DNA from 4 places in the uncultured Sphaerotilus sp. genome. Region 2 is predicted to be linked to each of the others. Evidence: predicted binding sites of a transcription regulator. Region 2 holds the regulator's gene; each other region holds the start of a gene.
What was found. The regulator sigma-54, encoded in region 2, starts transcription at its own class of promoters, with help from an activator protein. The targets are predictions, from matches to a motif close to TGGCANGNAANCTGCTTT.
Positions count from the first base shown of each region.

Region 1: the regulator sigma-54 is predicted to act here: its motif matches at 3,733-3,750, upstream of AABN02_RS04215 (GTP cyclohydrolase II).
Region 3: the regulator sigma-54 is predicted to act here: its motif matches at 2,527-2,544, upstream of AABN02_RS17715 (CmpA/NrtA family ABC transporter substrate-binding protein).
Region 4: the regulator sigma-54 is predicted to act here: its motif matches at 3,189-3,206, upstream of AABN02_RS16545 (P-II family nitrogen regulator).

Region 1 covers NZ_CAWURG010000012.1:5,345-10,662, reverse strand. The annotation lists gene AABN02_RS04230 (TetR/AcrR family transcriptional regulator) at 1-479, opposite strand, end outside; gene upp (uracil phosphoribosyltransferase) at 482-1,120, opposite strand; gene AABN02_RS04220 (DUF1688 family protein) at 1,152-2,429, opposite strand; gene AABN02_RS04215 (GTP cyclohydrolase II) at 2,432-3,670, opposite strand; gene rpiA (ribose-5-phosphate isomerase RpiA) at 3,800-4,462, opposite strand; gene AABN02_RS04205 (quinone-dependent dihydroorotate dehydrogenase) at 4,511-5,318, shown strand, end outside.
Region 2 covers NZ_CAWURG010000033.1:17,845-23,162, reverse strand. The annotation lists gene AABN02_RS12775 (DEAD/DEAH box helicase) at 1-1,911, shown strand, start outside; gene AABN02_RS12770 (DUF4126 domain-containing protein) at 1,991-2,614, shown strand; gene AABN02_RS12765 (hypothetical protein) at 2,586-2,834, opposite strand; gene AABN02_RS12760 (RNA polymerase factor sigma-54) at 3,025-4,614, opposite strand; gene lptB (LPS export ABC transporter ATP-binding protein) at 4,637-5,318, opposite strand, start outside.
Region 3 covers NZ_CAWURG010000049.1:634-5,951, reverse strand. The annotation lists gene icmF (fused isobutyryl-CoA mutase/GTPase IcmF) at 1-2,284, opposite strand, end outside; gene AABN02_RS17715 (CmpA/NrtA family ABC transporter substrate-binding protein) at 2,710-3,963, shown strand; gene ntrB (nitrate ABC transporter permease) at 4,024-4,929, shown strand; gene AABN02_RS17705 (ABC transporter ATP-binding protein) at 4,975-5,318, shown strand, end outside.
Region 4 covers NZ_CAWURG010000045.1:44,289-49,606, reverse strand. The annotation lists gene gshA (glutamate--cysteine ligase) at 1-846, opposite strand, end outside; gene amt (ammonium transporter) at 974-2,761, opposite strand; gene AABN02_RS16545 (P-II family nitrogen regulator) at 2,793-3,131, opposite strand; gene AABN02_RS16540 (YifB family Mg chelatase-like AAA ATPase) at 3,396-4,910, shown strand; gene AABN02_RS16535 (glutathione S-transferase) at 4,919-5,318, opposite strand, start outside.

The sequences.
Region 1 (5,318 bases), on a different contig from region 2:
GTGAAGAACAGGTGCGTCGCGTCCACGTCCGCCGCGATCCAGCCGCGGGCCTTCCAGCCGTCGATGACGCGCACCTTGTCCTCCACCAGCGCGCGCAGCTCGGTGCGCAGCAGGTCGCCGATCTCGGGCGCGCCGCGCAGCACCTCGCTGGCGAACAGCCGCGACGCCTCGGGCCGCTCGGCGGTGAGGCGCATCTTCTCGGTGATGTAGTGGCCGAGCGCGTCGTGCGGGTGGCGGTCGGCGGCGAGCGCGTCGGCCGGGGCGAGCCAGTCGTGCAGCAGGTCGGCCAGCACCGCGCGGTACAGCGCCTGCTTGTGGCGGAAGTAGTAGTGCAGGCTCGCCTTGGGCAGGCCGGCGGCGGTGGCGATGTCCTGCATCGTCGCGCCGGCAAACCCTTCCGCGGCGAAGACACCGGCCGCCGCGCGCAGGATGTCGGCCTCGCGCGCCTGCCGGATGCGCCCGCCGCGCGCCGTCGGCATGGTCACTTCGTGCCGAAGATCCGGTCGCCCGCGTCGCCCAGGCCGGGCACGATGTAGCCGTGGTCGTTCAGGTGGTCGTCGATCGCGGCCAGCGTCAGCGACACGTCCGGGTGCGCGTCGGTCAGCGCCTTCACACCTTCAGGCGAGCCGATCATGCAGACCATCTTCAGGCTCGTCACCCCCGCCTCCTTCAGCCGGTGCAGCGCCGCCACCGCCGAGTTGCCGGTCGCCAGCATCGGGTCGACGACGATGACGGTGCGCTCCTGGATGTCCTCGGGCAGCTTCAGGTAGTACTCGATCGGCTCCAGCGTGGTCGGGTCGCGGAACAGCCCGATGTGGCCGACGCGGGCGCCGGGCAGCAGGTCGATCATGCCGTCGAGCATCCCGTTGCCCGCGCGCAGGATCGACACCAGGCACAGCTTCTTGCCGCTGATCACCGGCGAGCGCATCGCGGCCACCGGCGTCTGGATGTCGATCAGCTCGGTCGGCAGATCGCGCGTGACTTCGTAGGCCAGCATCGCGGCAATCTCGCGCACGAGGCGGCGAAAGTTGTCGGTGGTGGTGTCCTGGCTGCGCACATAGGTCAGCTTGTGCTGCATCAGCGGGTGGTCCACGACATGGACCGAAGGCGTGGCGGACATGGCGGTACTCCTCGTCAAAAACGTTGAATCTTCAAAAAACGGTGCCATCGCTGGCGATGTTGAGCGGCGGCGCGCCCCCCGGTCGGCGGGCGGCGGCGAGTCGGCGTCCGGTCGCCCAGGTACCACCTTCCAGCACACACGCCAGCGGAAACGCCTCGGCCGACAGCCCCAGCGTGGCCCGGACCCCTTCAGCGATCAGGTCCAGCGCCGCCACCGTCACCGCCCGCCACTCGACGATGGCCGGATCATCCACCGACAGCAGCATGGTCGGCAACGCCCCCGACGCCGGAATCAGCAGACCGGTGTCCAGCAGCAGCCCGCCGTTGCGGTACTCGGGCAGACCGGTCAGCGCGTCCAGCCCGGTGACGCTCAGGCCCGCGTCGGCCAGCGGCTCCAGCAGCGAGTACGTCAGCCACTGCGTCAGCTTGTGGAACGGCATCCAGCCATCGGCGGTCGCCGGGTGGTGCCAGCAGTCGCCGAGGTTCACACCCTCCAGCGACAAGCGCCCCGGCCACACCGGGCCCAGCGCGCGCAGCAAGGTGCCAAGCACGACATCCGCATCGATTCGGTCGCCTTCAGCTTGCATCAGCAGGAAATCGAGCAGGTTCCCCAAACGCGCGGGGATACCGAACACTGCGGGCGTCGCCGCCATCACCTCGCCGAGCCGCCGCAGCAGCGCGGCGCGGCCATCCAGCCCGACCAGCGGGTTGTCGGCGCGCACCTGGAACGCACCAGCCAGCGCGTCGGGCGTCACCGCGGCGAGCGCAGAGGCGTCGGTACGCAGCAGCGCCGTGGCGTCCGCCGACCAGCCGCCACGCGCGAACCAGTCGAAGCTCGCCACGCCCAGCCCTTCCGAACGCGACAGGCGCTGGCCGTGCGCCGCGTCGTCGTAGTGCCAGGCCGCGCCCGCCCCCGCATCGAGCAGCACGCTCGGGATCACAAGGTCGATGCGCACCCGGGCGCGCTCCAGCCGCTGCGCCTCTCCCGCCAACCCCACCGCGTCGGCGAGCGCCACCCAGCGATCAGCGCCGCCCGCCTCGAAATGGCGCCACCGGCTGTGAACCGGCACGCGCAGGTCCGGGTAACTCGCCCGCGTCGTCTCGACCACCGCCGCGACGGTCTGCGCCAGCCGCGACGGCTCCCAGCGCCAGTGCAGCGAGCGCCCCGCCGCGACGTGGTCCAGCACCGCATGGCTGCGCGCGCGCACCGCCCGCGCGCTCAGCAGCGGCGTCGCCGGGTGGTCCGCCGGGACGGGCGTGTGCCAGCCGGGGCCGCCCCAGCGATCAGGTTTCGGAATCAAAGCCGCCATGATCACGACTCCAGCCCGCGGCCCTTCGCCACGGTCAGCTCTTCGGCGTCGGGGGTGTAGGTCGAGAAGTAGCCCGCCGCCTTCTTCGCGTCCATCTCCACCTGCGCATCGGCGGGGATCAGCTCATCGGGGATCGGCACGCGCTCGACCACCTCGATGCCCTGCGCCGTCAGCGCGTCGTGTTTCATGTTGCTCATCGAGGCCCAGCGGTCGATGCGCGTGATGCCTAGCCAGTGGAAGACGTCGGGCATCAGCTCCTGGAAGCGCATGTCCTGCACGCCGGCCACGCACTCGGTGCGCTCGAAATAGGTCTCGGCGCGGTCGCCGCCAACCTGGCGCTTGCGGGCGTTGTAGACGAGGAACTTGGTGACCTCGCCCAGCGCGCGGCCTTCCTTGCGGTTGTAGATCACCACGCCGACACCGCCCTGCTGCGCCATCTCGATGCAGACCTCGATGCCGTGCGCCAGATACGGGCGGCAGGTGCAGATGTCCGAGCCGAACACGTCCGAGCCGTTGCACTCGTCGTGGACGCGGCAGGCCACCTTGGTTTCCGGCGGGCCGAGCTTGCTCACGTCGCCGAAGAAGTACAGCGTCATGCCCCCGATCGGCGGCAGGAACACCTTCAGGTCCGGTCGCGTGACCAGTTCCGGGAACATGCCGGCGGTCTGCTCGAACAGGTTGCGGCGCAGCGTGCTTTCCTTGATGCCGAAACGCTTGGCGATGCCCGGCAGGTACCAGACCGGGTCGATCGCCGCCTTGGTGACGCGCACGTCGCCGTTGGCGTTGAGGATGTCGCCATCGGGCACCAGCCGGCCGGACTGGATCGCGGCCAGCAACTCGGGCATGTTGATGTGCGCCTTGGTGACGGCGATGGTCGGGCGGACGTCGATGCCCTGCGCGATCTGCGCGCTGAAGACCTGTCCGGCCCGGTGGCCCCAGGGGTCGAAGGAGACGATCTTCTCGGGGTCGGCCCACTGCGGGTGCGGGCCGATCGGCTCGGCGGGCGCGGTGTCGGTCAGGTCGGGTTTGTGCAGCCGCTGCAGCTTGCCGGAGGCGATGGCCAGCGCGCGGTAGACGGCGTAGGCGCCCGAGTGCGAGCCGATGGCGTTGCGGTGCGCCGGGTTGGTGAGGCTCGCGATGATCGGGCCGCGGGCCTCCGGGGTGGCGGCACCCCAGTGCACCTCGGTGCTCAGCAGGTCGCGCCGCTGGGGATGGGACGTCAGGACGATGTGCTCAGCCATGAAGGGACTCCGGAGACTTCGGAACTCTGAAACTTGACCAGTCGGTCAACTTTCATCCCTTCGTAGCGAGTTGCGTGCCAGTGCTTACCCGAGGTTCCTGCACCGCAACAGGGCAGAACCGTGCGGAACTCAGTACGTGATGGTGCGCACGCCGCTGGCCGTGCCCAGCAGGCAGACCCGCGCCTTGTGCCTGGCGAAGATGCCGACCGTGACGACGCCCGGCCACTGGTTGACCTCGGTCTCCATTGCCAGCGGGTCGGTGATCTGCAGGCCACGCACGTCGAGGATGTGGTTGCCGTTGTCGGTCACGACGCCCGCGCGCAGCGTCGCGTCGCCGCCGTAGGCCGCCTGAAAACGCCGGGCGACCTGCGCCGCCGCCATCGGGATCACCTCGACCGGCAGCGGGAAGCGGCCCATCACGTCGACCAGCTTGCTCTCGTCGGCGATGCAGATGAAGCGCTCGGCCAGGTCGGCGACGATCTTCTCGCGGGTCAGCGCCGCACCACCGCCCTTGACCATGTTCCCGGCCGCGTCGATCTCGTCCGCGCCGTCGATGTAGACGGGGATCGAGGTCACCTCGGCCGCGTCGAACACGGGGATGCCGTGCGCCTGCAGCCGCGCCGTGCTGGCAACGGAGGACGACACAGCGCCGCGGACCGTGTCCTTGACCGTGGCGAGGGCGTCGATGAACTTGTTGACGGTGGAGCCGGTACCGACGCCGACGACGGAGCCGGGTTGCACGTACTGGAGGGCGGCCTGGCCGACGAGGGCCTTGAGTTCGTCTTGGGTCATGGTGGGGTGCGCAGGGGCAGGCATTGAATCGGGGACAATCGCACGATTATGGCCCTCGTTCCCTACGCCCTCACCCGCCCTTTCCTGTTCGGACTCGACCCGGAAGCCGCCCACGAACTGACGCTCGACTCCATCGCGCGCCTGCAGAACACGCCGCTGCAATGCCTCTGGGCGCACAGCCGTGTCAGTGATCCGGTGACGGTGGCGGGGCTGAAGTTCCCGAACCGCATCGGGCTGGCCGCGGGGCTGGACAAGAACGGCCGCTGCATCGACGGCCTCGGCGCGATGGGCTTCGGCTTCATCGAGGTCGGCACCGTGACCCCGAAGGGCCAGCCCGGCAACCCGAAGCCGCGCATGTTCCGCCTGCCGGAAGCCAATGCGCTGATCAACCGGCTGGGCTTCAACAACGAGGGGCTGGACAGCTTCCTCGCCAACGTCAAGCGCGCGACCAGCTTCCGCCGCGCGGGCGGCATCCTCGGGCTGAATATCGGCAAGAACGCCGTGACGCCGATCGAGAACGCCGTCGACGACTACCTGATCGGACTGGCCGGTGTCTATCCGCACGCCGACTACGTCACCGTCAACATCTCCAGCCCGAACACCAAGAACCTGCGCGCACTGCAGAGCGACGAGGCGCTGGACGCGCTGCTGTCGGCCTTGCAAGCACGCAAGCTACAGCTCGCCAAGGAGCACGGCCGCACGGTGCCGATGTTCGTGAAGATCGCGCCCGACCTCGACGAGGCGCAGGTCAAGGTGATCGCCGCAACGCTGAAGAACAACGGCATCGACGGCGTGATCGCCACCAACACCACCATCGGGCGGGATGCGGTGAAGGGAATGAAGCACGCGGCGGAAG
Region 2 (5,318 bases):
GCCGTCACCGCACCGGCCAAAAAAGCCGCACGCCGCACACCTGCGCGCAAGAAGGCTGCGGCCCCCGTCACCGAACCGGTGGCCGTGGCAGAACCGGTGTCCGCACCGGAACCGCTGCCCGAGCCCGAGCCAGTGCCCGCGCCGACCCCGGCGGCTGAGCCGGCTCCGGTGCCCGAGGCCGAGCCGATCCCTGCCGTGGAAGCACCCGCCGCCCCGCCGCCGGACCTGCGTCCGCCGCACAGCAGCGTGACGCTGCTGCCGGGCGTGCGCCAGCAGTTGCACTGGGTGGCCGGCCGCGGCTGTCCGCCGGAGCTGGATGCGGCCGCGCAGGCGCTGGGCATGCCCACCGACGCCGCCCCGCTGGTCAACGACCTGGCGCTGGTCGATCTGGTGCGCCTGGCCCGCGAACGGCGCCACACGCTGCAGGTGGACGAGGCCGTGTGGGACTGGCTGGCCCAGGCCCGCGACATGCGTTCCCGCGTCGCGCACCTGGAGGCGGGCCACCCGGCCGGCCCGCTCAGCCCCGCGCTGGCGGCACTGGTGACCGGCACGCTGCGCCCCTACCAGGCCGAAGGCGCGCTCTACGCCGCCTGCGCCGGCCGCAGCCTGCTGGCCGATGACGCCGGCCTGGGCAAGACCGTGCAGGCCATCGCGGCCCTGCGGCTGATCGGCCAGAGCTTCGGCGCGGCGCGGGCGCTGGTGCTGTGCCCGCCCGAGCGGCTGGCGCACTGGCACGCGCAGTGGCAGCAGTGGACCGGCACCGCCGCCGTCACGCTGGACACGCTGTCCGCCGCAACCGCCCCATCCACGGACACCGACGCACCGATCACCGCCGTGATCGCCGATCTGGACAGCCTCGCGGGCGACCTCGACCGTCTGCAGGCGCTGGACGCGGACGTGGTGGTCATCGACGAGCCCGCCGACGCGACCGCCTCCCTCTGGGCCCATCCCGACAGCGTGGCCCGGCTGCAATCGCTCGCCGGCAGCCCCTGGGCCCTCGTGCTCGCCCGCACGCCGCTGGACGACCGCCCGGACGCCTGGCAGGCCATGCTCGACTGGATCGACGGCAGCCGGTTTGGCGCCGTCGCCGCCTTGCAGGGCGGTCACTTCGACGCGCTGGCGCCGTGGATGCTGCGCCGCTCGCGCACTTTCGTGCTGCGCCAGCTGCCCGAGACGGTCGAGCAGACCACGCGGGTCACGCTGCCGCCGGACCTGCGCGCCACCCACGACACGCTGCTGGGCCAGGTGCGCCGCAGCGTGCAGCGCTGGCAGCGCAGCCAGTTCCTCGGCAGCAGCGAGCAGCGCCAGCTGCTGCGCACGCTGCACGCGCTGCGCCAGTGCGGCCAGGACGGCAAGATCGACGCCGCCCTGCAAGCCATCGACATGGCCCTGGGCACGCCCGAGACCAAGGTGGTCGTGTTCAGCCAATGGCCGGCGGCGCTCGACGCGCTGGGCACGGCTCTGGAGGCGCGCGGCACCACCTTCCGCCGCCTCCATCCCGAGCTGGTCGGCGACGCCCGGCGGGCGCTGATCGGCGAGTTCCAGCAGGCGCCGGAGCTGCGCGTGCTGCTGTGCAACGACGACGACCGCGGTGGGCAGCTTGGCCTGCGCCACGCGGCCACGGCGATCGTCCACCTCGACCGCCCGTGGAACCCGGCCCTGCTGATGCAGCGCCTGAGCCGCGTGCACCGCACCGACCGCGTGCGGCTGGTGGCCGTGCACCACGTGCTGGTGGACGACAGCATCGAGTCGCGTCTGGTGGACGCCCAGCAGACCGACGCCGGACGCGAGTGCTTCGTCGGCCTGGTCGACGGGCCGAACGCCGACGTCTTCCTCGAAGGCCCGCGGCTGACGCGGTTCCTGCGCGCCCTGGCCGCGCTGGTCGATCCGACCGCGCTGAACCCGGGCTGAGCACGGCCCGCCGGGCGCTGCACCCGCGGCAGCACCCGGCTACCATCGCGGCGATTTTCTCCACCACAGGAACGCCGCCATGACCGCTGCCCTCGGCACCCCGGAGCTGATGTCGATCGCCGCCACGCTGGGCTGGGCCAGCGGGCTGCGGCTGTACGCCGTGCTCTTCTGCACCGGGCTGGCCGGGCACCTGGGCTGGATCCCGCTGCCGGGCGGGCTGCTCTGGCTGCAGCAGCCGGTGGTGCTGGGCGCGAGCGGCCTGATGCTGGCGGCCGAGTTCTTCGCCGACAAGATCCCCGGCTTCGACTCCTTCTGGGACCTGCTGCACACCTTCGTGCGCATCCCGGCGGGGGCGGCGCTGGCGGCGTCGGTCTTTGGTGGCGACGAAGGCAGCTGGTCGATGGCCGCGGCCGTGCTCGGCGGCTCGCTGGCGGCCACCGCGCATGTGGCCAAGACGACGACGCGGGCGGCGTTCAACACCTCGCCCGAACCCTTCAGCAACTGGGGGCTGTCGCTGGCAGGGGATGCTGCGGTGCCGGCGATGCTGTGGCTGTCGTGGGTCCAGCCGATGTGGGCCGCGGTCGGGCTCGGCGTGGCCGTGGTGGTGATGCTGGGACTGACCTTCTGGCTGCTGCGCCACGTGCGGGCGCTGCTGCGGGGGCTGGTGCAGCGTTTCAGCGGCGTGTCGACAGCGCAGGACTGACAGCGGCCGCCCGCAGAGGCGCCAGCGGCGTCTGGGTCATCAGGAACTGCTCGGCCAACCGGCCCAGCTCTGCGCTGCCGCAGGCCCGGCACAGGCTGAGCACCGCGCGGGCGTATTCGGGCGGGCCGAGCATCAGGTGGATGTCCACATCCTCGCCCATCTCGTGCATGAGCAGATCGTGGATGCGGCTGGCAATCTGGTGGCGGACTGGGTCGTGCATGGCGGTCTCCTAGGTGTACCTCCATTGCATGGGCCGTGCCGGCCAGATCGCAGATTCGATCACGCCCCCGGAGCCACCCGCCACCGCCACGCACCAAGGTCTGTCGGGGTAACTACCGGACCCCGCCCGCAGACATGCGCAGCGCCGCTTCAGGCCGCCCCGGATTGGTGCGCGGGCAGCAACCGTCCGGTCAGATCGCCTTGCGCAGATTGGCCGGCGAGATCTTGAGCGCCTCGCGGTACTTGGCCACCGTGCGGCGTGCGACCTGGATGCCCTGTTCTTCCAGCATCGTGCTGAGCTGGCTGTCGGAGAGCGGCTTCTTCTGGTCCTCGGCGGCAACGAACTGCTTGATCAGCGCGCGCACCGCCGTGCTCGACGCATTGCCGCCCGCCTCGGTGTTCAGCGAGGAGCCGAAGAAGTACTTCAGCTCGAAGGTGCCGAAGGGCGTGTTCATGTACTTGGCGGTGGTCACGCGCGAGATGGTGGACTCGTGCAGGCCCAGCTCGTCGGCGATCTCCCGCAGCACCAGCGGCTTCATCGCGATCTCGCCGTGGGTGAAGAAGCCCTTCTGGCGCTCGACGATGGCCTGCGAGACGCGCTGGATGGTGTCGAAGCGCTGCAGGATGTTCTTGACGAACCAGCGCGCCTCCTGAAGGCGCACCGCCAGGGTCGCGCCGCCGGCGTCGCCCTGGCGCTGGCTGCGGTGCTGGCGCAGGACCTGGGCGTAGAGGTCGTTGATGCGCAGCTTGGGCATCACGTCCGGATTCAGCACGACGCGCCAGCCGCGGCCGGCCTTCTGCACGATCACGTCCGGCACGACGATGTTGGCCTCGGCACGGGCGAAGCGCCGGCCCGGCTTGGGCTCCAGCGTGAGGATGAGCGACTGGGCGTCGCGGATGTCGTCCTCGTCGGCGCCGGTGGCGGCCGTGAGCTTCTTCATGTCGCGCCGCGCCAGCAGCTCCAGGTGGCCCTGGCAGATCAGCATGGCCACACGCTGCGCCTCGGTGCGGTCGCATTCGCGCAGCTGCAGCACCAGGCATTCGCCCAGATCGCGGGCCCCGACACCGCAGGGCTCCAGGTTCTGCAGCCAGCCCAGGGCGCAGCGCAGCCGGTCGATCAGCTCCTCGCGCAGCGCAGCGGCTTCCTCGTCGCCGGGCGTGTCGCCGATCGACAGCTCGATGGCCAGCCGCTCGGCGATGTCTTCCAGGGCGTCGGCCAGGTAGCCGTCCTCGTTGAGCGAGTCGATCAGCGCTTCGACCAGCAGCATGTCCTCGTTCGCAAGCCGCATCCCGAGCAGCTGGCCACGCAGGTGGTCGTTGAGGCTTTCGGTGAGGCTGGAGCGCTCGCTCCAGTCGCCGTCCTCGTCCTCGACGCCGTTGCTGCGCGCACCGGACACGTCCGAGAGGCTGTCGTAGTCTTCGCGCTCGCTGCCGGAGTCCCAGTCGTTGCTGTCGCTGGCGCTGCTGTTGAAGTCGAGCTGGTCGACGCCGGGCGTCTCGGCCTCGGAGGTCGTGCTGGTCGCGGTGGCTGTGCTGTCGCCGCCATCCCAGTCGTCGCTGGCACTGGCGCTGCGCTCGGGCGGAGCCAGGGTGGCATCCGCCATGGGCCGGTCCTGGGCAACACCCTCTTCATCGACTTCCAGGAAGGGATTCGCTTCGAGCATCTGCTCGACTTCCTGGTGCAGCTCCAGTGTCGAGAGCTGCAGCAGCCGGATCGATTGCTGCAGCTGTGGCGTCAGCGCCAGGTGCTGCGACAGGCGGACCTGCAGGGATGGTTTCATGGGGTCGGGACCGGGGTCGGAGTCACATGCGGAAGTGTTCGCCGAGGTAGACCTTGCGCACGTCCGGGTTGTCGACGATCGCCGCCGGCGTCCCTTCGGCCAGCACACGGCCCTCGCTGATGATGTAGGCGCGGTCGCAGATGCCCAGCGTCTCGCGCACGTTGTGGTCGGTGATCAGCACGCCGATGCCACGCGCCTTGAGGAATCCGATGATGCGCTGGATCTCGATCACCGCAATCGGATCAACCCCGGCAAAGGGCTCGTCCAGCAGGATGAAACGCGGCTGCGTGGCCAGCGCCCGGGCGATCTCCACCCGCCGGCGCTCGCCGCCCGAGAGGGCCGGGGCGGGGCTGGCGCGCAGCCGCTCGATCGACAGGTCGTGGAGCAGGCCGTCCAGCAGCACCTCGATGCGCGCGGCGCCGAGCGGGCGGCCGTTCTCGTCGTGCTGCAGCTCCAGCACGGCGCGGATGTTCTCCTCGACCGTGAGGCGCCGGAAGATCGAGGCCTCCTGCGGCAGGTAGGACAGCCCGAGCCGCGCCCGCTGGTGGATGGGCAGGCGCTGCACCTCGGCACCGTCGATGCGGATGCTGCCCGCGTCGGCCCGCACCAGCCCGACCAGCATGTAGAAGCTGGTGGTCTTGCCAGCGCCATTCGGCCCGAGCAGCCCGACCACCTCGCCGCTGCGCACCGAGAGGTGGACGTCC
Region 3 (5,318 bases), on a different contig from region 2:
TGTCGCCCATCACCTTGAGGCTGAACTCGGTCGAGAAGATGCAGGTGTTCTGGCCCTGGTCTTCCTTGAGGATGTCGGCCTGCACCGTGCCGCGCACATTCGCCAGCACCCACGCCTTGATCTTCGACGCCTCGTCAGCCGTCGGGTCGCGGTGGTTGTCGGCCTTGAACTTGTCGAGCTGCTGGTCGATGGCCGCGTTCATGAACATCGCCAGGATGCTCGGCGCCGGGCCGTTGATCGTCATGCTCACCGAGGTCGTCGGGCTGCACAGGTCGAAGCCTGAATACAGCACCTTCAGGTCGTCCAGCGTCGCGATGCTCACGCCGGAGTTGCCGACCTTGCCGTAGATGTCCGGGCGCGGATCGGGGTCGGCGCCATACAGCGTCACCGAGTCGAAGGCGGTGGACAGGCGCTTGGCGGGGATGCCCTCGGACACCAGCTTGAAGCGGCGGTTGGTGCGGAAGGCGTCGCCCTCGCCCGCGAACATGCGCGTCGGGTCTTCGCCTTCGCGCTTGAACGCGAACACGCCGGCCGTGAACGGGAAGCTGCCGGGCACGTTGTCCAGCATCAGCCACTTGAGCAGCTCGCCGTGGCACTCGTAGCCGGGCAGGGCGACCTTGCGGATCTTGTTGCCGCTCAGCGTGGTGTGGACCAGGTTGGTGCGCAGTTCCTTGTCGCGGATCTTCACGACGTATTCGTCACCGGCGTAGGCGCGCTGCATCTCGGGCCACATGCCGAGCAGCTTCTTCGCGCCGGGGTCGAGCCGGGCTTCGCGTTCCTCGGCGAGGGCGCCCAGGGCGTCGACGCCGCGGCTCTTGGCGGGATTGGCTTGCCGGAACATCGTGGCGCTGGCGCGCAGCTGCTGGATCTCGCGGGCGAGCCGGGCCTGCTGGCGCACCTTGGCCTTGTAGCCGCGCACGGTGTCGGCGATCTCGGCGAGGTAGCGGGTGCGGGCGGCCGGGACGATGGGGGTCTGGTGCGTACTGTGGCGGGTGTTGACCAGCGGCAGGCGGCCTTCGGCGAGGGACAGGCCGAGTTCGCCGAGGCGGACCTTGAGCGCCTGGTAGAGCGCGGTCACGCCGTCGTCGTTGAAGCGGCTGGCCATGGTGCCGAATACCGGCATCTGGTCCGGCATCACGGTGAAGGCCTCGCGGTTGCGCTGCACCTGCTTGGCGACATCGCGCAGCGCGTCGGCCGAGCCCTTGCGGTCGAACTTGTTGATGGCGACGAACTCGGCGAAGTCGAGCATGTCGATCTTCTCCAGCTGGCTGGCGGCGCCGAACTCGGGCGTCATCACGTACATCGGCACGTCGACAAACGGCACGATCGCCGCGTCACCCTGGCCGATGCCGGAGGTCTCCACGATGATGAGGTCGAAGCCGGCGACCTTGGCCGCGGCCAGCACCTCGGGCAGCGCGGCCGAGACTTCCGAGCCGGTGTCGCGCGTGGCGAGGCTGCGCACGTAGACGCGCGGGCCCTTGGACCACGGGCCGGTGGCGTTCATGCGGATGCGGTCGCCAAGCAGGGCGCCGCCGCTCTTGCGCCGCGAGGGGTCGATCGAGATGACGGCGATGCGCAGGCTGTCGTCCTGGTCCAGGCGCAGGCGGCGGATCAGCTCGTCGGTCAGGCTGGACTTGCCCGCGCCGCCGGTGCCGGTGATGCCGAGCACGGGGGTCTTGCAGGCCTTGGCGGCTTCATGGACGGCGGCGACGAGGTCGGCGTCGGCCTGGCCGTTTTCCAGCGCGGTGATGAGCTGGGCGAGCGAGCGCCAGGCGGCTTCGGTGTGGCCCTGCAGGGCGCCGAGGTCGGTGGGGGCGTAGCTGGACAGGTCCTTGTCGCAGCGCATCACCATCTCGCCGATCATCCCCTGCAGCCCCATGCGCTGACCGTCCTCGGGGCTGAAGATGCGCACGCCGTGGCTGCTCAGGTCGCGGATCTCGGCCGGCACGATCACGCCGCCGCCACCGCCGAAGACCTGGATGTGCGCGCCGCCACGGGCCTTGAGCAGCTCGACCATGTACTTGAAGTATTCGACGTGGCCGCCCTGGTAGGAGCTGACCGCGATGCCCTGCACGTCTTCCTGCAGCGCGGCGGTGACCACTTCATCCACCGAGCGGTTGTGGCCCAGGTGGATCACCTCGGTGCCCATGCCCTGCAGGATGCGCCGCATGATGTTGATGGCCGCGTCGTGGCCGTCGAACAGGCTCGCGGCGGTGACGAAACGCACCTTGTTCGTCGGGCGGTAGCTGGCAAGGGCCTTGTAGTCGGCGGACAGGTCGGTCATCGAAAGACTCCGTTTGGGGCAGGGCGGGGGAACAGCGGGGGAAGCGCAGGGCATCAGGACATGGACGCTGATTGTCCATTGACGTTTACGTAAACGTCAGTTGGGGGGAACCCGCAGAAAACGGGGTGTTCATGCATCGAGATGTGTCTGATGCGCACCGTTCCGGTGCGAGTGGAGGGTGTTTTGCGTGCCGATGGTGCGATGCAGCATGGCTGGACGTGTGTTCAGGGGCGGAATCAGGCTGGCACGGTCCCTGCAATACCTTCTGCGAGTCTCCGGCCACGGGGGCTCACTAGGTGGGACATTTTGGACAACGGCGTCCGATCGTCCCGATTCTTCCGGTGCAAGCCGGGGGGTCGGATCAACGATCGTGACGCCGCTTTTTTTTGCCCGAATCGGCCCCCGCGGGGCCCGGAGAACTGCACATGACGACGCCCCTGTTTCCTGTCAACCCGTCCCGACGCGACTTCATCCAGCGTGCCGCCGCCGTGACGGCCGCAGGCAGCGCGGTCGCCCTGCCCGGCGGTGCCTGGGCCGCTGGCTCGGACGCGCCCGAGAAGAAGGAAGTCCGCATCGGTTTCATCCCGCTGACCGACTGCGCCTCCGTCGTGATGGCCTCGGTCCTGAAATTCGACGAGAAGTACGGCATCAAGATCATCGCGTCCAAGGAGTCGTCCTGGGCCGCCGTGCGCGACAAGCTGGTCAACGGCGAGCTGGATGCGGCGCACGTGCTCTACGGTCTGGTCTACGGTGTCCACCTCGGCGTCAGCGGCCCGAAGAAGGACATGGCGGTGCTGATGACCCTCAACAACAACGGCCAGGCGATCACGCTGTCCAAGAAGCTGGCCGACAAGGGCGCGGTGGACGGCGCAGGGCTCGCCAAGGTCATGAAGGCCGAGCCGCGCGAATACACCTTCGCGCAGACCTTCCCGACCGGCACCCACGCGATGTGGCTGTACTACTGGCTGGCCTCCAACGGCATCAACCCAATGTCGGACGCCAAGGTCATCACCGTGCCGCCGCCGCAGATGGTCGCCAACATGCGCGTGGGCAACATGGACGGCTTCTGCGTCGGCGAGCCCTGGAACCACCGCGCCATCATCGACGGCATCGGCGTGACCGCGACGACGACCCAGGACATCTGGAAGGACCACCCCGAGAAGGTGCTCGGCTGCACCGCCGAGTTCGTCCAGAAGAACCCGAACACGGCGCGCGCCATGGTCATGGCGGTGCTCGAAGCCAGCCGCTGGATCGACACCGGCTTGCAGAACAAGATGAAGATGGCGGAGACGATCGCCGAGAAGTCCTATGTGAACACCTCGGTGGACGCGATCAACCAGCGCATCCTGGGCCGCTACCAGAACGGCATGGGCAAGACCTGGGACGACCCGAACCACATGAAGTTCTTCAACGACGGCGCGGTGAACTACCCCTACCTGTCGGATGGCATGTGGTTCCTGACCCAGCACAAGCGCTGGGGCCTGCTCAAGAGCGACCCGGACTACCTCGGCGTGGCCAAGGCGATCAACCAGACGGCGCTCTACAAGGAAGCCGCCGCGCAACTGAAGATCAACGTGCCCAAGAGCGACCTGCGCAGCAGCAAGCTGAGCGATGGCGTGGTGTGGGACGGCACGAACCCGGCCAAGTACGCCGCCTCGTTCAAGATCAAGGCGGCCTGAGCGGGCGCCCTGGAGCTTGCCGCCATGCCCCATCCACCCCAGGAGAATTCGATGAACGCCATGACCCTGCCCCTGTCGGCCAGCGGTGCACCCGACGGTGTGGCCACTCCCGTGACCGCTGCCACGGCAGCGCCCGTGGTCGATGCCGCCGCCCAGGCACGACTCAAGGCCCAGGTCGTGGCCATGGCACGGGCCCAGCGCCTGAAGACGATGGCGCGCTTCGCCGCCCCGGTGCTGGGCTTCCTGGTGCTGCTGCTGGTCTGGCAGGCGGTGGCGCACAGCGGCGACAAGCAGCTGCCCGGCCCGATCCCGGTGTGGCACGCGGCGGTCAAGCTGTTCGCCGATCCGTTCTACGTCAACGGCCCGAACGACCAGGGCATCGGCTGGAATGTGCTGTCCTCGCTGCAGCGGGTGGGCATGGGCTTCGGTCTGGCGGCGCTGGTGGGCATTCCGCTGGGCTTCATGATCGGGCGCTTCAACTTCCTGAACCAGATGCTGGAGCCGATCATCAGCCTGCTGCGCCCGGTGTCGCCGCTGGCCTGGCTGCCAATCGGCCTGATGGTGTTCAAGGCGGCGAATCCGGCGGCGATCTGGACGATCTTCATCTGCTCGATCTGGCCGATGGTGATCAACACGGCGGTCGGTGTGCGGCAGGTGCCGCAGGACTACCTCAACGTCGCCCGTGTGCTGAACCTGTCGGAGCTGACGATCATGCGCAAGATCCTGTTCCCGGCCGTGCTGCCCTACATGCTGACCGGCGTGCGGCTGGCGGTGGGCACGGCGTGGCTGGTGATCGTGGCGGCCGAGATGCTGACCGGCGGGCAGGGCATCGGCTTCTGGCTGTGGGACGAGTGGAACAACCTCAACGTCGCGCACATCCTGATCGCCATCTTCGTCATCGGCGCCGTGGGCGTGGCGCTCGAAGCGCTGCTGGTGGCCATTGCCCGCCGCTTCGACTATTCCTGACTCCCTGATTCCAAGACTCCCTGAGCTTTCGAGAGGACCCGCACCATGAGCACCACCTCCCTGGACGAGCGCAGTCAGCGCTTTCTGCGCATCGAGAACGTCGGGATGTCCTTCCCGACCAAGAAGGGCACCTTCGTCGCGCTGCGCGACATCAACCTGGACGTGGCCCGCGGCGAGTTCATCACCATGATCGGCCACTCGGGCTGCGGCAAGTCGACGCTGCTGAACCTCGTGGCCGGCCTGACGACGCCGACCTCGGGCGTGCTGCTGCTCGATGGCCGCGAGCTGAAAGGCCCCGGTCCGGAGCGCGCGGTGGTGTTCCAGAACCACTCGCTGCTGCCCTGGATGACCTGCCAGGAAAACGTCGGTCTGGCGGTGGACCGCGTGTT
Region 4 (5,318 bases), on a different contig from region 2:
CTTGACGATCACGAAGGGCTTCTCGTTGATGCCGTATTCCTTGTACTTGCGGCGGATCTTGCCCAGCAGCGCATCGACATTGGTCTGCACGCACTCGATGCCCGAACCTTCAGCGAAGTTCACCTCGCCACACTGGCTGAACATCGGGTTGATCAGCCACGGATCCATCCCCATCAGCTTGGAGAACTTCTTGGCCACTTCCTCGTAGGCCTGGAAGTGGTTGGTCTTGCGGCGCACGGCCCAGCCCGCGTGCAGCGGCGGCAGCAGGTACTGCTCGTGCAGGTTCTCCAGCACCGACGGAATACCCGCCGACAGGTCGTTGTTGAGCAGGATGGTGCAGGGGTCGAAGTTCTTCAGCCCCAGGCGGCGCTGGGTGCGCAGCAGCGGCTCCATCGTCAGCGACTCGCCGCCCGGCAGCTCGAACGTGGTCGGCTCCTTCACCTCCGGGTCGAGCGAGCCCAGGCGCACGTTCAGCCCGGCCTGCGTGAAGATCTGCACCAGCCGCGCCACATTGGTCATGTAGAAGGTGTTGCGGGTGTGCTTCTCGGGGATCAGCAGCAGGTTCTTGGCCTCGGGACAGATCTTCTCGATCGCCGCCATCGCCGCCTGCACCGCCAGCGGCAGCATCTCGGGCGTCAGGTTGTTCCAGCCGCCCGGAAACAGGTTGGTGTCCACGGGCGCCAGCTTGAAGCCGGCGTTGCGCACATCGACCGAGGTGTAGAAGGGCGGCGTGTGCTCCATCCACTCCAGGCGGAACCAGCGCTCGATGGCCGGCATGGAGTCGAGGATGCGGGCTTCAAGCTCGTTGATCGGGCCGGTCAGTGCGGTGACGAGATGGGGAACCATGGTGGGTGACCTGCGCTGTAAAGGGGAATGAGGGCCATTCTAGGAAGGTCTTCAGATGCGGGTGCAGCGGCAAAACAAAAGGGGCCGCCCGAAGGCGGCCCCTTGAAGGGCAATCAGCAGGAAACGATCACTTGGCGTAGGCGGTTTCGCCGTGCGAGGTGATGTCCAGACCTTCGCGCTCGTCGTCTTCCGGCACACGCAGACCGATCACCAGATCCACGATCTTGTAGGCGATCACCGAGACCACGGCCGACCACACGACGGTCAGCATCACGGCCTTGGCCTGGATCCACACCTGTGCAGCGATCGAGTAGGCATCCGGAGCCACCATGCCCACGGTCACCCAGTCGGCCACGGCGCTCGGGCCACCCAGGTTCGGCGAGTTGAACACGCCGGTCAGCAGGGCACCCAGGATGCCACCGACGCCGTGCACGCCGAACACGTCCAGCGAGTCATCGGCACCCAGCAGGCGCTTGAGGCCATGCACGCCCCACAGGCAGACGAAGCCGGCGATGACACCGATGATCAGCGCACCGATGATGCCGACGTTGCCCGCTGCCGGCGTCACCGCCACCAGACCAGCCACCGCACCCGAAGCAGCGCCCAGCATCGACGCCTTGCCCTTCATCAGCGCTTCACCCATGCACCACGCCAGCACGGCGCCCGCCGTGGCGATGAAGGTGTTGATGAACGCCAGCGCGGCGAAGTTGTTGGCTTCCAGGGCAGAGCCGGCGTTGAAGCCGAACCAGCCCACCCACAGCAGCGAGGCACCGACCATGGTCAGCGTCAGCGAGTGCGGCGTGAAGGCTTCGCGGCCATAGCCGACGCGCTTGCCGACCATGTAGGAGCCGACCAGACCGGCCACGGCGGCGTTGATGTGCACCACGGTGCCGCCAGCAAAGTCCAGCGCGCCCCACTGCCAGATCAGGCCAGCCTTGGCGGTCATCGCGTCAGCGACTTCCTTCGAGGCGTAGGCATCCGGACCCATCCAGTACCAGACCATGTGCGCGACCGGCGCATAGCTGAAGGTGAACCACAGCACCATGAACATCAGCACGGCCGAGAACTTGATGCGCTCGGCGAAGGCGCCGACGATCAGGCAGCAGGTGATGCCTGCGAATGTGGCCTGGAACGCAGCGAACACGATCTCGGGGATGTAGACACCCTTGCTGAACGTGGCCGCAGGCGCGAAGGTGCCAGCGACATTGTCCCAGACGCCCTTCATGAACAGCCGGTCGAAGCCGCCGATGAACGCATTGCCTTCGGTGAACGCCAGGCTGTAGCCGTAGACGAACCACAGCACGACGATCAGCGAGAACGTCACCATCACCTGCATCAGCACCGACAGCATGTTCTTCGAGCGGACCAGGCCGCCGTAGAACAGCGCCAGACCCGGCAGCGTCATCAGGATGACCAGCAGCGTGGACAGCATCATCCAGGCGGTGTCGCCCTTGTCGATCTTCGGCGCGGGGGCCGGTGCCGCGTCCGAGGCGGCGGGCGCCGCTTCAGCAGCGGCCGCCACCTTGGCCAGCGTGATCTCGACACGGCGGGCAGCATCGCCCTCGCCGGCCGTGATGTCCTCGGGCTTCTGCAGCACGACGCGGGCTTCGTCGACGCCCGCCGCCTTCAGCGCCTCGCGCACCGCGAGGGCGCGCTGCTTGGACAGTTCCTTGTTGACTTCCAGCGAACCGGAGTTGTCCGCGAACCCGGACAGCTGCACCTTGGCATCCGCGTTGGCGGCCAGGAAATCGGCCACGGCCTTCATGGAGGCCGCAGCGTCCGCAGGCACCTCCGCCTTGCCGGACTCGAACATCACCTTCGCGTCCGGGAAATCAGCGGCCAGTGCTGCAGGCGCGAAGCCCAGCATGCCCACGACCGTCAATAGCGCGGCGAACCACGCGATCAGCTTCTTCATTTGGTGTTCTCCTCGTTCCTGTGGCGAGCGCTCACAGGGCATCCTTGCCGGTTTCGCCCGTGCGGATGCGCAGCACCTGCTCCAGGGACGTCACGAAAATCTTGCCGTCACCGATCTTGCCGGTGCGTGCAGCGCCTTCGATGGCCTCGATCACGCGGTCCACGACCGCGTCGTCCACAGCGGCTTCGACCTTGACCTTGGGCAGGAAATCGACGACGTACTCGGCACCGCGGTACAGCTCGGTGTGGCCCTTCTGGCGCCCGAACCCCTTGACCTCGGTGACGGTGATGCCCTGCACACCGATGTTGCTGAGGGCTTCTCGAACCTCATCAAGCTTGAAAGGCTTGATGATGGCAGTGACCATCTTCATGGCAGCTCCTGGTTGCTCTGACTGGTTGACTGGTGTTGGAACAGATACCCGCAACCTTCTGCATCTTCCGTGCCACGTCTCGAAACATCCGGTGACCATCCACTGGGCGTGCACCACCCCGGCAATGCACCTATGTGGTGACCCTGGAATGCACCACATAGGTGCAACACCCCCATCAGGGTGAGTTCCGAACTGTGCGGACCTGCGCAGAATGGGCGGAGCATCTCTTCCACCGCACCGTTCCGACCCGGGGCACGCACCACCATGTCACTCGCGATCGTCCACAGCCGCGCCCTGCTCGGCCTGCAAGCCCCGGCGGTGACCGTCGAGGTCCACCTCGCCAATGGCCTGCCCAGCTTCACGCTGGTCGGTCTGGCCGACACCGAAGTCAAGGAGTCGCGCGAGCGGGTGCGCGCCGCGCTGCACAACAGCGGACTCGAATTCCCCCACAACAAGCGGATCACCGTGAATCTGGCACCGGCTGATCTGCCCAAGGAGGGCGGCCGATTCGACCTGCCGATCGCGCTCGGCATCCTCGCCGCCGCCGGCCACATCGACCCGGCAGCACTGGAGACGCTGGAGCTGGCCGGTGAGCTGTCGCTGGCGGGCGATCTGCGGCCGGTGCGCGGCGCGCTGGCGATGGCGCTCGCGCTGCAACGCGGCGGCGCACGCCGCACCCTGGTGCTGCCACGTACCAGCGCCGAGGAAGCCGCGCGCGTGCCGGGCCTCGCGCTGCGCTGCGCGGACCACCTGATGGACGTCGTCCACGCGCTGCAGCCCGGCGACGACTGCGTGCCGCTGCGTGCCCCACAGCCGCCACCAGGCCGGCCGGCGGCGCCACTGCCCGATCTGCGCGACGTGCGCGGTCAGGCCGTCGCCAAGCGGGCACTGGAAATCGCCGCCGCTGGCCAGCACAGCGTGCTGCTGGTCGGTCCACCCGGCACCGGCAAGTCCATGCTGGCCCAGCGCCTCATCGGCCTCTTGCCCCCGCTGGAGGAAACGCAGGCGCTGGAGTCGGCCGCGGTGCTGAGTCTGGCCGGGCGGTTTGACCCGGGGACCTGGTCGACGCGCGTGCTCCGGTGCCCGCACCACAGTGCCTCGTCGGTCGCCCTCGTCGGCGGAGGCTCACCGCCACGCCCCGGCGAGATTTCACTGGCGCACCACGGCGTGCTGTTCCTCGATGAATTGCCGGAATTCCCGCGCGCCGCACTCGAGGCCCTGCGCGAGCCGCTGGAAAACGGCCGCATCACCATCTCGCGCGCCGCGCAGCAGGCCGAGTTCCCCGCGCGCTGCCAGCTCGTCGCGGCGATGAATCCGTGCCCCTGCGGCATGCTCGGCTCGACCATGCGCGCCTGCCGCTGCACGCCCGAAGCCGTCGCGCGTTACCAGGGCCGGCTGTCGGGGCCGCTGCTGGACCGGATCGACCTGCGGGTCGAGGTGCTGGCCATCGCGCCAGAGGAGCTGTCCTCGGCGCCGGATGGCGAGCCGAGCGAGGCCATCGCCGCGCGGGTCGTGGCCGCCCGGCAGCGCCAGCACGCGCGCCAGGGTGTATGCAACGCCGAACTGGAAGCCGGCGTGCTGGCGGAACACTGCCGCGCACAGTCGGCCGCGACCAACTTCCTCAACACCGCCGCCGCGCGGCTGGGCTGGTCCGGCCGCAGCCTGCACCGGGTGATGCGTGTCGCGCGCACCGTGGCCGATCTGGCCGGCGCCATGGACACCGAGGTCGGCCACATCGCCGAGGCGATCCAGTTGCGCCGCGCCTTGCCGGGCCGGTGAGCGCCGCGTCAGGCCGGCGCGTTGCCCATCGCCGCCAGTTGCGCGGCGCGCTGCTGGTCGGCCTTGCGGTCGGCGGCCACCTTCTGCGCGGTCGGGCGCTGCTCGATCAGCTTGACGTAGCCCTTCCAGTCCACGCCCTGCGCCGCCAGCAGGTCCTCGCCGCAGACCAGCTTGGTCGACATCGCCACCAGCGGCAGGTGCGCCACCGCCGTGCAGTCGGCCAGCGTGAAGGTGTCCCCCGCCACGTACGGGGCAAAGCGCGCCAGGCGCTTGAACGCGGCGATGTTCTTCTGCAACTGGCCACGCGCCTTGGCGATCACGCCGTCCGACACCTTGCCGCCGAAGAAAGCCTGCGCATAGAGCATGCGCGCCACCAGCTCCAGGTGGATGTCCATGAACAGCGACAGC